4 regions of the Rhizobium sp. AG855 genome follow, and region 2 is predicted to be linked to each of the others. Evidence: riboswitches for the same ligand, from Rfam matches in the RefSeq annotation. Region 2 holds a riboswitch; each other region holds the start of a gene.
The links. A riboswitch is a leader RNA that binds a small molecule or an ion and turns the genes downstream of it on or off. The one in region 2 is predicted to bind cobalamin.
Positions count from the first base shown of each region.

Region 1: it holds a riboswitch for cobalamin, as region 2 does, so the genes downstream of both, nrdH (glutaredoxin-like protein NrdH) here and DFO46_RS21690 (ABC transporter ATP-binding protein) in region 2, are expected to answer to the same signal.
Region 3: it holds a riboswitch for cobalamin, as region 2 does, so the genes downstream of both, cobU (bifunctional adenosylcobinamide kinase/adenosylcobinamide-phosphate guanylyltransferase) here and DFO46_RS21690 (ABC transporter ATP-binding protein) in region 2, are expected to answer to the same signal.
Region 4: it holds a riboswitch for cobalamin, as region 2 does, so the genes downstream of both, DFO46_RS13345 (aromatic ring-hydroxylating dioxygenase subunit alpha) here and DFO46_RS21690 (ABC transporter ATP-binding protein) in region 2, are expected to answer to the same signal.

Region 1 is NZ_RAQG01000005.1:229,205-231,399, forward strand. Features, by position in the region: gene DFO46_RS20300 (glycoside hydrolase family 5 protein) at 1-223, shown strand, start outside; cobalamin riboswitch at 553-768, shown strand; gene nrdH (glutaredoxin-like protein NrdH) at 1,009-1,230, shown strand; gene nrdI (class Ib ribonucleoside-diphosphate reductase assembly flavoprotein NrdI) at 1,243-1,641, shown strand; gene nrdE (class 1b ribonucleoside-diphosphate reductase subunit alpha) at 1,629-2,195, shown strand, end outside.
Region 2 is NZ_RAQG01000006.1:105,878-108,072, forward strand. Features, by position in the region: gene DFO46_RS21685 (sugar-binding transcriptional regulator) at 1-75, opposite strand, end outside; cobalamin riboswitch at 473-705, shown strand; gene DFO46_RS21690 (ABC transporter ATP-binding protein) at 899-1,693, shown strand; gene DFO46_RS21695 (ABC transporter substrate-binding protein) at 1,710-2,195, shown strand, end outside.
Region 3 is NZ_RAQG01000003.1:1,756,216-1,758,410, forward strand. Features, by position in the region: gene cobW (cobalamin biosynthesis protein CobW) at 1-578, opposite strand, end outside; gene cobU (bifunctional adenosylcobinamide kinase/adenosylcobinamide-phosphate guanylyltransferase) at 582-1,112, opposite strand; cobalamin riboswitch at 1,299-1,667, opposite strand; gene DFO46_RS08565 (hypothetical protein) at 1,743-2,195, opposite strand, start outside.
Region 4 is NZ_RAQG01000003.1:2,679,802-2,681,996, reverse strand. Features, by position in the region: gene DFO46_RS13350 (DUF6656 family protein) at 1-445, opposite strand, end outside; cobalamin riboswitch at 749-952, shown strand; gene DFO46_RS13345 (aromatic ring-hydroxylating dioxygenase subunit alpha) at 1,053-2,195, shown strand, end outside.

The sequences.
Region 1 (2,195 bases), on a different contig from region 2:
TGCCGCCGCCGCCGCCATGACGGAGGCGGTTGACGCCAACCGGGATGTGATGATCGGCTGGGCCTACTGGGCGGGCGGCGACTGGTGGCCGAAGGAGGAAGCACTCAACATCCAGCCGGTCGACGGTATGGATCGACCTCAATTGGCCGGGCTCTCTGCCGCGCTCGCAAGGCCGATGCCAAGCAGCAAGTGTAACATTCCGGACCGATCTTTCGGCGGGTGACGTCTTCTGTCGGCTGGAATTTGTCGAGGCTCTGCCCGGGCATGACCATGCGACGGCGAAGCCAGTAATGGCTGGTCTCATTCCCAGCGACGCCGATCTGGGCTGGTCGCCGCTCGCAGACAGTCGAGGTCTGGGTGTATGGGGCGAACCTCTATGACAGTCGAGGTTGAGCTCTGGACGGAAACACTGCTGGACGGAGAGCGCTGCCAGACCGAGCAGGGGCGCTTCGTCATGGTGGCCATCGACGAGGATCAGCGGCCATCACCAGTTATCCCCGATGGATTTGACGCAGGCTCATCATAGCCGTTGACGAGGATTTAACCTCGTATACCATATGTTGTGTTCGAGGTTCCCTTCGATTCGATTCGGATCATGGGCTAAGACGGGAATTCGGTAGCGGACATGATGTTCGTGAAGCCGAGGCTGCCCCCGCAACTGTGAACGGCGAGTGCCTGCTCCCTCATGCCACTGGGGTTTCCCCGGGAAGGCGGAGAAGGTGTGACGACCCGTGAGCCAGGAGACCTGCCTTGATCGAAACGTCCGCCGGCGGGGTGTCCGGCAGGGTGCGGTTGATTGCGTCCTGGTGAAGCCGGGCGTGCGCCGTTCTCGCTCCCCGTCATATCGTCAGCTTCGGGGTGAAGGCCATGAACATGTCATTCAAGATCGTCTCCGGTCCGTAGTCGTTTCGACTGCGGTAATTTTCCTGTCCCGTTCAATTTCAATCTCTGCTCCGGACCGAGCTCGATCCGGAACGACTTTCTGCGCCCATTCGTCACGAGGAACCCATGTCCATTACCGTCTACTCCAAGCCTGCCTGCGTCCAGTGCAACGCCACCACCCGTGCCCTCGACCGGCAGGGGATCGACTACACCGTCATCGATGTCTCCGAGGATGCGCAGGCCTTCGCGCTGGTGCGGGATCTCGGCTACCGTCAGGTGCCTGTCGTGGTGGCCGGCGAGCGGCATTGGGCGGGCTTCCGTCCGGACATGATCAGCGCGCTTGCCTGAAGGTCCGGCGCCGTGGGCGGCCTCGTCTATTTCTCCAGCACATCGGAAAATACCCGCCGCTTCGTCGAGAAGCTCGGGATCGAGGCCCTGCGCCTGCCGATCGCGCCGGGCGACGCGCCGCCGCCGGTCGCTGAGCCCTATGTCCTGGTCACGCCCACCTATGGCGGCGGCGAGGACAAGGGCGCGGTGCCGAAGCCGGTCATCCGCTTTCTCAACGATCCGGGCAATCGAAGCCTGATCCGCGGCGTGATCGCCGCAGGCAACACCAATTTTGGCGCGGCTTTCGGGCGCGCCGGCAAGATCATCGCCGACAAATGCGGCGTGCCGCTTCTCTACCGGTTCGAGCTTCTCGGCACGGATGAGGACGTCGCCCGTGTCACAGCAGGACTGGAACGATTTTGGAAACGCTAGAACTCGAAAGACCGGCCAAGGCCGCAGCACCTCAGCTGGATTACCACGCGCTCAACGCCATGCTGAACCTCTATGACGAGGACGGCCACATCCAGTTCGACAAGGACCGGCAGGCGGCCAAGCAATATTTCCTCCAGCACGTCAACCAGAACACGGTCTTCTTCCATAACCTGCGGGAAAAGCTCGATTATCTGGTGACGGAAGGCTATTACGAGCGCGAGGTTCTGGACCAGTATGCGTTCAATTTCGTGCGCGATCTCTTCGACGCGGCCTATGCAAGGAAGTTCCGATTCCCGACCTTTCTCGGCGCGTTCAAGTATTACACGTCCTATACGCTGAAGACCTTCGACGGAAAGCGCTATCTGGAGCGCTACGAGGATCGCGTCTGCATGGTGGCGCTGACGCTGGCGCGCGGCAACGAGGCGCTCGCCCGCGATCTCGTCGACGAGATCATTTCCGGCCGTTTCCAGCCGGCAACGCCGACCTTCCTCAATGCCGGCAAGAAACAGCGCGGCGAACTCGTGTCCTGCTTCCTGCTGCGCATCGAGGACAAT
Region 2 (2,195 bases):
CCCGGAGACATAGTAGAGCCAGCCCGCGCGCGCGGCATCGTCCAGCCTCGTCTGTCCTTCACTCCGCCGCGCCATTCGCTCTCGCCTCCCTTTGCGGAACAGTGCTGCCAATTTTGCCGCCTGCTGTCAAATCGGGCCAGGGATCGGGGGAGGGCGTTGGCAGGGGAAAGATCGCCGCCGCAAGAAAAAGATCCCGCCGGAGCGGGATCGAGGTGGGAGCGCTGACGCTACCGGGGGAGGTTGGGGGAGGAAAGACTGTGACGACTAAACGGCTCGATGTTCCCTTTGTTCCATCAGGATGGAACAAAAATCGGGCATTCGGAAAATCCCGAATGCAAAGTGTCGCAGACATTCGGCGCCCAGCTCAGTTTGATGATGCGAAATTCTATCATACTCCCATTGACGTATGTAATGTTATTACATATCAAGCACGAACGACGAAGGATCCCGCTTGACCGTCCGGTCAGAGAGGCTCTATTCAGGAGGGGACGGTTCCCCCACCGGATGACTCCGAGGGGATTAATAGGGAACACGGTGCGGAAGACCCATAAGGGACCAAGACCGTGGCTGCCCCCGCAACTGTAAGCGGATTGCCGTCCATTCTCGCGGCGCGAAAGCGTCGGGCCACTGCGAGTGATCGTGGGAAGGCAGATGGACGACAGATATTCGCGAGCCAGGAGACCTGCCGTCAAGTGAATGAGAAACGTAGCGGACGGGGTGTTCCGATGGATACGATCTGGCTTGCAAACCGCGCCTGTGGCGTGCGTTTATCGGTGCCATTTTGCCTCCGGAGAAGTCCTGCGGAGGAAAACTATGCCGGATATCTGCAGCAATGAGCCTTGCGCTCGGCGGGTGACGTGGCGACATTCGACCGCCTTCCAGGTTGGGAGAGCTGTCGATGAGTTGTGACACGAAGGGGATCTCCCTGCGGTCTGTCGGGCTCGGCTGGGGGCCGAAGTCCTCCCATTTTCTGTTGCGTGACGTCACCTTCGCCATCGAAGGCGGTGACCGCCTTGCCATCGTCGGTCCGAATGGTGCCGGCAAGACGACACTTCTGCGTTGCCTTTATCGCGGCGTGGCACCGCTTGAGGGCCGGGTGGAGATCGACGGTCAGGACATGGCCGATCTGACACCCCGCCAGGTCGCGCGCCGGGTCGCCGTTGTCCTGCAGGAAATGCCGGCCGATTTTCCCTTCACCGTGCAGGATGTCGTCCTCATGGGCCGCGTCCCCTGGCGCGAAGGCCTCACCGGCTGGACGGAGCAGGACCGTGAAGAAGCCCGCCATGCGCTCGGGCATCTGGACCTGCTCAGTCTCGCAAGACGGCAATTTTCGACCCTGTCCGGCGGTGAAAAGCAACGTGTTCTCGTGGCGCGCGCGCTCGCCCAGAACCCGGAGATCGTCATTCTCGACGAACCGACCAATCATCTCGATATCCGGCATCAGCTCGAGATCCTGGCTCTGCTGGCCACGCTTCGGTTGACCATCGTCACCAGCCTGCACGACATCAACCTCGCCGCCGATTTTGCCACCCATGTCGCTCTGATGCAGTCGGGTCGGATGACGGCATTCGGCCATCCGGACGACGTTCTTACCGATCATGCCATCTCCGGCATCTTCGGCGTGCTTGCCTCACGCCAGCGTTTCGCCGGCTCCGCCTCCTCGCAGTTTTCCTTCTCCCTTGCCAGTTCCTGATTTCGAAAGAAGCACCATGATCTCGCCCCGCCTTCTCTCCATCTCCACCATCCTCGGCGCTGTTCTTGTCGCCTCCGCAGCGGCCGCCTTCCCGGTGACGGTCAAGAGCTGCAACCGTGATGTCACCTTCGACGAGGCGCCGAAGCGTGCTGTCTCCAACGACGTCAATCTCACCGAAATGATGCTCGCCCTGAAGTTGCAGGACCACATGGTCGGTTATACCGGCATCTCCGGCTGGAAAACGCTCGACGCAAGTCTGCGTGAAGGTGTTCAGGAACTGCCAGAGCTTTCGCCGAAATATCCCAGCAAGGAAGTTCTGCTCGAGGCGGATGCCGATTTCTACTTCGCCGGCTGGAACTACGGCATGAAGGTCGGTGGCGAAGTCACCCCCGAGACGCTGAGCCCCTTCGGCATCAAGGTCTATGAGCTGACGGAATCCTGCAGCCACATCATGGCCAAGGCAAAGCCGACCATGGACGACATGTTTGTCGACTTGCTCAAC
Region 3 (2,195 bases), on a different contig from region 2:
ATGCCGGCAGCGTCGAGCAGGTCGGTCTTGTTGAGGACGATCAGGTCAGCGCAGGTGAGCTGATCCTCGAAGAGTTCCTCAATCGGGCTTTCATGGTCGACACTGTCGTCCTCCGCCCGCTGGGCGGCGACCGCGTCATGGTCGTCGGCAAATCGGCCGGCAGCAACGGCAGCACTGTCGACAACGGTCACGACACCGTCGACCGTCACGCGGGTGCGGATATCCGGCCAATTGAAGGCGGCGACCAGCGGCTGTGGCAGCGCCAAGCCCGAGGTCTCGATGACGATGTGGTCGGGCTTCACGTCACGGTCGAGCAGCTTCTGCATGGTCGGCACGAAATCGTCGGCAACGGTGCAGCAGATACAGCCATTGGTGAGCTCGATGATGTCGTCCTCGGTGCAGTTGTCGGCGCCGCAGCCCTTCAACACGTCGCCATCGACGCCGAGATCGCCGAATTCGTTGATGATCAGCGCGATCTTCTTGCCGCCGGCATTCATCAGCATGTTGCGGATGATGGTGGTCTTGCCCGCGCCGAGGAAACCGGTGATCACGGTGGCGGGGATCTTTTGCTGCAACATGGTTCAACCCTTCATTTTCAGCGGCAGTCCGGCCGCGACGAAATAGACTTCAGCCACTTGCGCGGCGATCGATTGGTGGAGACGACCGGCATGGTCGCGGAAGGCGCGGGCCATCCTGTTTTCGGGCACGATGCCAAGGCCGACTTCGTTGGTGACGAAGATGACGGTGGCCTGGAGGTCGCCGAGCATGGCGGCGAGTGCTGCACCTTCTGCGTCGACGTCACGGCCCTCTTCCATCATCAGATTGGTAACCCACAGCGTCAGGCAGTCGACGAGGATGACCCGGCCGGGTCGGTCGAGCGCCCTCAGAGCGCCGATCAGGTCGAGCGGCGCCTCATGGGTCGTCCAGCCACCATCGGCACGGTCGGCCTTGTGTGTTTCGATGCGGGCGCGCATCTCGTCGTCCCAGGCGCGGCCGGTTGCGAGGTAGACACGGTCGAAGCCAGTGTCGCGCGCCATGGTTTCGGCAAAACGAGATTTGCCGGATCGGGCGCCGCCGAGAACAAGTATGGATCGGGAATGGGATGTTGTCATGGAGCGCCGAGGCCTCCATGCAGCGACGCGCACTGATGCCACCCCTCGGGAGCCGCAGGATCCGCCTTTGCAGAGAAGCTGCGCCAAAACGGCGTGAGCCCCCTGCGGGACCCAGAGGGTCCGCATGTCTCAAACGTCGCCAAGACAACCTCCGTGTTGGCAACGGGGATTGCTCCCCAGGTGGGCGTTATGCCCGTCACGGATGGCAGGTCTCCTGGCTCGCAGGTCGTGGCACGGATGCCAGCGGGTCTTCCTCGCCTTCCCGGAGTTTTTGCGACACGAAGAGGCGGACGATTCGTAGAGAAAGAGGCGTCCAGCCCCGGCTATTCGTGTCGCCACTCCAGTGGCTTTTCCCACCTCCGCGAAGCGACGGCCGACCGCACCGCGCGGTCCGTTGCCATCGATCTCAAAAGGCAGGATGGAAGACCCTCACTGCAATACAGTCGCGGGGTCGGCTGCGTTCGGCTTGCCCTGGATGGGTCCAGGCCTTCGCATTCCCTTTTGCTCTCCGGGCGACATCTCTGCCGTCCGGAAACCATCCGCGACTAGGATTAGGCGCGGGCCCCGCCCAAGTCAATCGCGGCAGCGGCATCGGCCCGCGTTAAAAACGTCAAGCTCCAAGCCCGGAAATCACGGCTTGGGCGTAAGGCAATCGCTGGCAATCGTCGGGTCGCAGCCGGTGCCGAGACGCACCGCGCCGCGTGCACCCTGCTCGACCGTGGTGCCGGATTTCACTTCCGCCGCAGCACGGGCCGGCTGGGCGGGGAATGCGGTCGGCTGGGGCGCTGCCGTCGGGACGACAGGCGGAGCCGCCATCACTTCAGACGCCGGCTTGGGAGCCTGTGCTGGCAAGGGTTTGGCAGGAATCACGGCGGCCGGAGCAGCCGGCCTTGCGGCTGCCCGCACCGGCGGTGATGGCAACGTCCCCTGAACCTCCGGATCGGTCTTCAGGCGCGTCGAAATCTCGGGGCGAACCGGGACTCTGCGCTTCATGGGATGGGCAAGCGAAAAGTCGAAGCGGATGCGCGCGGCAATTTCCTCGGCAAGCGACGCGCGCGCAAAGCGCGGGTCGTTGGTCGGAGC
Region 4 (2,195 bases), on a different contig from region 2:
TCGCCACCGCGAAATACATCCGCGAATAGTTCTGCCGGATACGCTCGAAGAAGGCTTCGTTCTCGCCGATCTCGGCGAAGAAGTTCGCGATGTAAAAGGCCCAGCGCACATCGGCATAGTGCGCGAAGTTCGTCCGCGCCGCCGTCACATGACAGTAACCCAGATGCGGGCTGTCGGCCAATGTGCGGTGGAAGATGATCTTGGGAAACTGGATCGAGCGATGGAAGGAATTGATCCTCGTATGGGTCGTGTCGGCGGCTGCTTCCAGCCGTTTGCCGGTCCGCTCGGCCACTTCCTCATAGGTCAGATAGCGTTTCTGCTCCGGCACCCAGTCGTCGCGATGGCGCGAGATCCGTCCGGTTCGCAGGAATTCGGTATGCGCCGCCTTGCCGGGAAGCCCTGTCTTGTCGGTCTTGGATGCCGCGAAATATCTCAGTTTCTGCATGGTAACGCTCTGACGGTGCCCGGCTTCATGTCTTGAGCTTACCGCAGCATGGTTAATCATCATTTGCCGGTATTCTGCAGCACAGAGGTTTCCCGAGGCTTGCCGCAACGCAAATCTTCGGAACTTCCTTGGATCGCTTGTTTGCGCCATTGCCGAGATCGGAAATTCTTCCCCGTTGCTGCAGTTTTCGGAAATATAAAGAGAATTCGCCTTTCTTCTGTGTGTGGTGGCAAACGCGTCGATGTCGCAAACGATTTCTGCCGTGTCGTTTCGCAGTGCAGCGCCGCCTTCGCCCTTGTGATTAGATGATCTGACGCTCGAGGTGCTGCCCAGCTAGGGAGGGCAGGAAATCGGGAAGCCGGTCGAAATCCGGCGCTGCCCCCGCAACGGTGGTGGAGAATGCGTTTCGGCCCAAAGCCACTGGGGTGACCCCTGGGAAGGCGCCAGCGCGGTCCGTCAATGGACCACTCCTCAGCCCGGAAACCAGCCTCGGGAAATATACATCAGGGTCGCGGCGGGCGGCCGGAGATAGTTGTGTTCTGCCCCATCCCGATGGGCGGATCCCTGCTGCGCTCCTCGTCTGCCGATTTAGGAAAACGAGGACGACATGGACCTGCAGACCAAGGCATTGCGCCAGCTGAAGAACCGCCGCGAGGGCTTCAGCCTCGAGCAGCCCTTCTATATCGATCAGGATTACTTCAAGCTCGACATGGAGACGATCTGGTATCGCGACTGGCTGTTCATGGGCCATGATTGCGAGATCCCGCGTGCCGGCAACTACTTCACCGTTCAGGTCGGCGATTATCCCGTCGTCATCGTGCGCGGCAAGGACCAGGTCATCCGCGCCTTCCACAACACCTGCCGCCATCGCGGCCACCGTGTCTGCACCCAGGACAAGGGCGCATCCGCCAAGCTCGTCTGTCCCTATCACCAGTGGACCTATGATCTCGACGGCTCGCTGGTCTTCGCCCGCCAGATGGGCGAGAATTTCGACAAGGCCGATTTCGGCCTGAAGACGGTCCATTGCGAAACCGTCGCCGGTTACATCTTCATCTGCCTCGCCAATGAAGCCCCGGATTTCGCCCCCGTCCGCGCCTCGATCGAACCCTACATGGCGCCGCATCGCCTGTCGGAAGCCAAGGTCGCGCACAAGACCACGATCATCGAAAAGGGCAACTGGAAGCTCGTCTGGGAAAACAACCGCGAATGCTACCACTGCGCCGGCAACCATCCGGAACTCTGCCGCACCTATCCGGAAGCCCCGACGGCAACCGGCGTGCAGGGCGCCAAGGATGACCCCTTCATCGCCGAACACTGGGCGCGCTGCGAGGCCGCCGGCCTGCCCTCCGAATTCAAGATGGACCCGTCAGGCCAGTTCCGCGTCGCCCGCATGCCGCTGATCCAGGATGCCGAAAGCTATACCATGTCGGGCAAGCGCGCGGTGAAGAAGCCGCTCTCCGGCGACGTGCAGATCAGCCATATCGGCACCATGCTGCTCTTCCATTACCCGACCACCTGGAACCATATCCTCGGCGACCACGCGATCTCCTTCCGCGTGCTGCCGATCTCGGCCGAGGAAACGGCTGTGACCACCACCTGGCTGGTTCACAAGGATGCGGTTGAAGGCGTCGATTACGACCTCGACGAACTCACCCATGTCTGGACCATGACCAACGACCAGGACCGCTCGATCGTCGAGGAAAATGCCTTCGGCATTCGCTCGCCAGCTTATGAGCCCGGTCCCTATTCG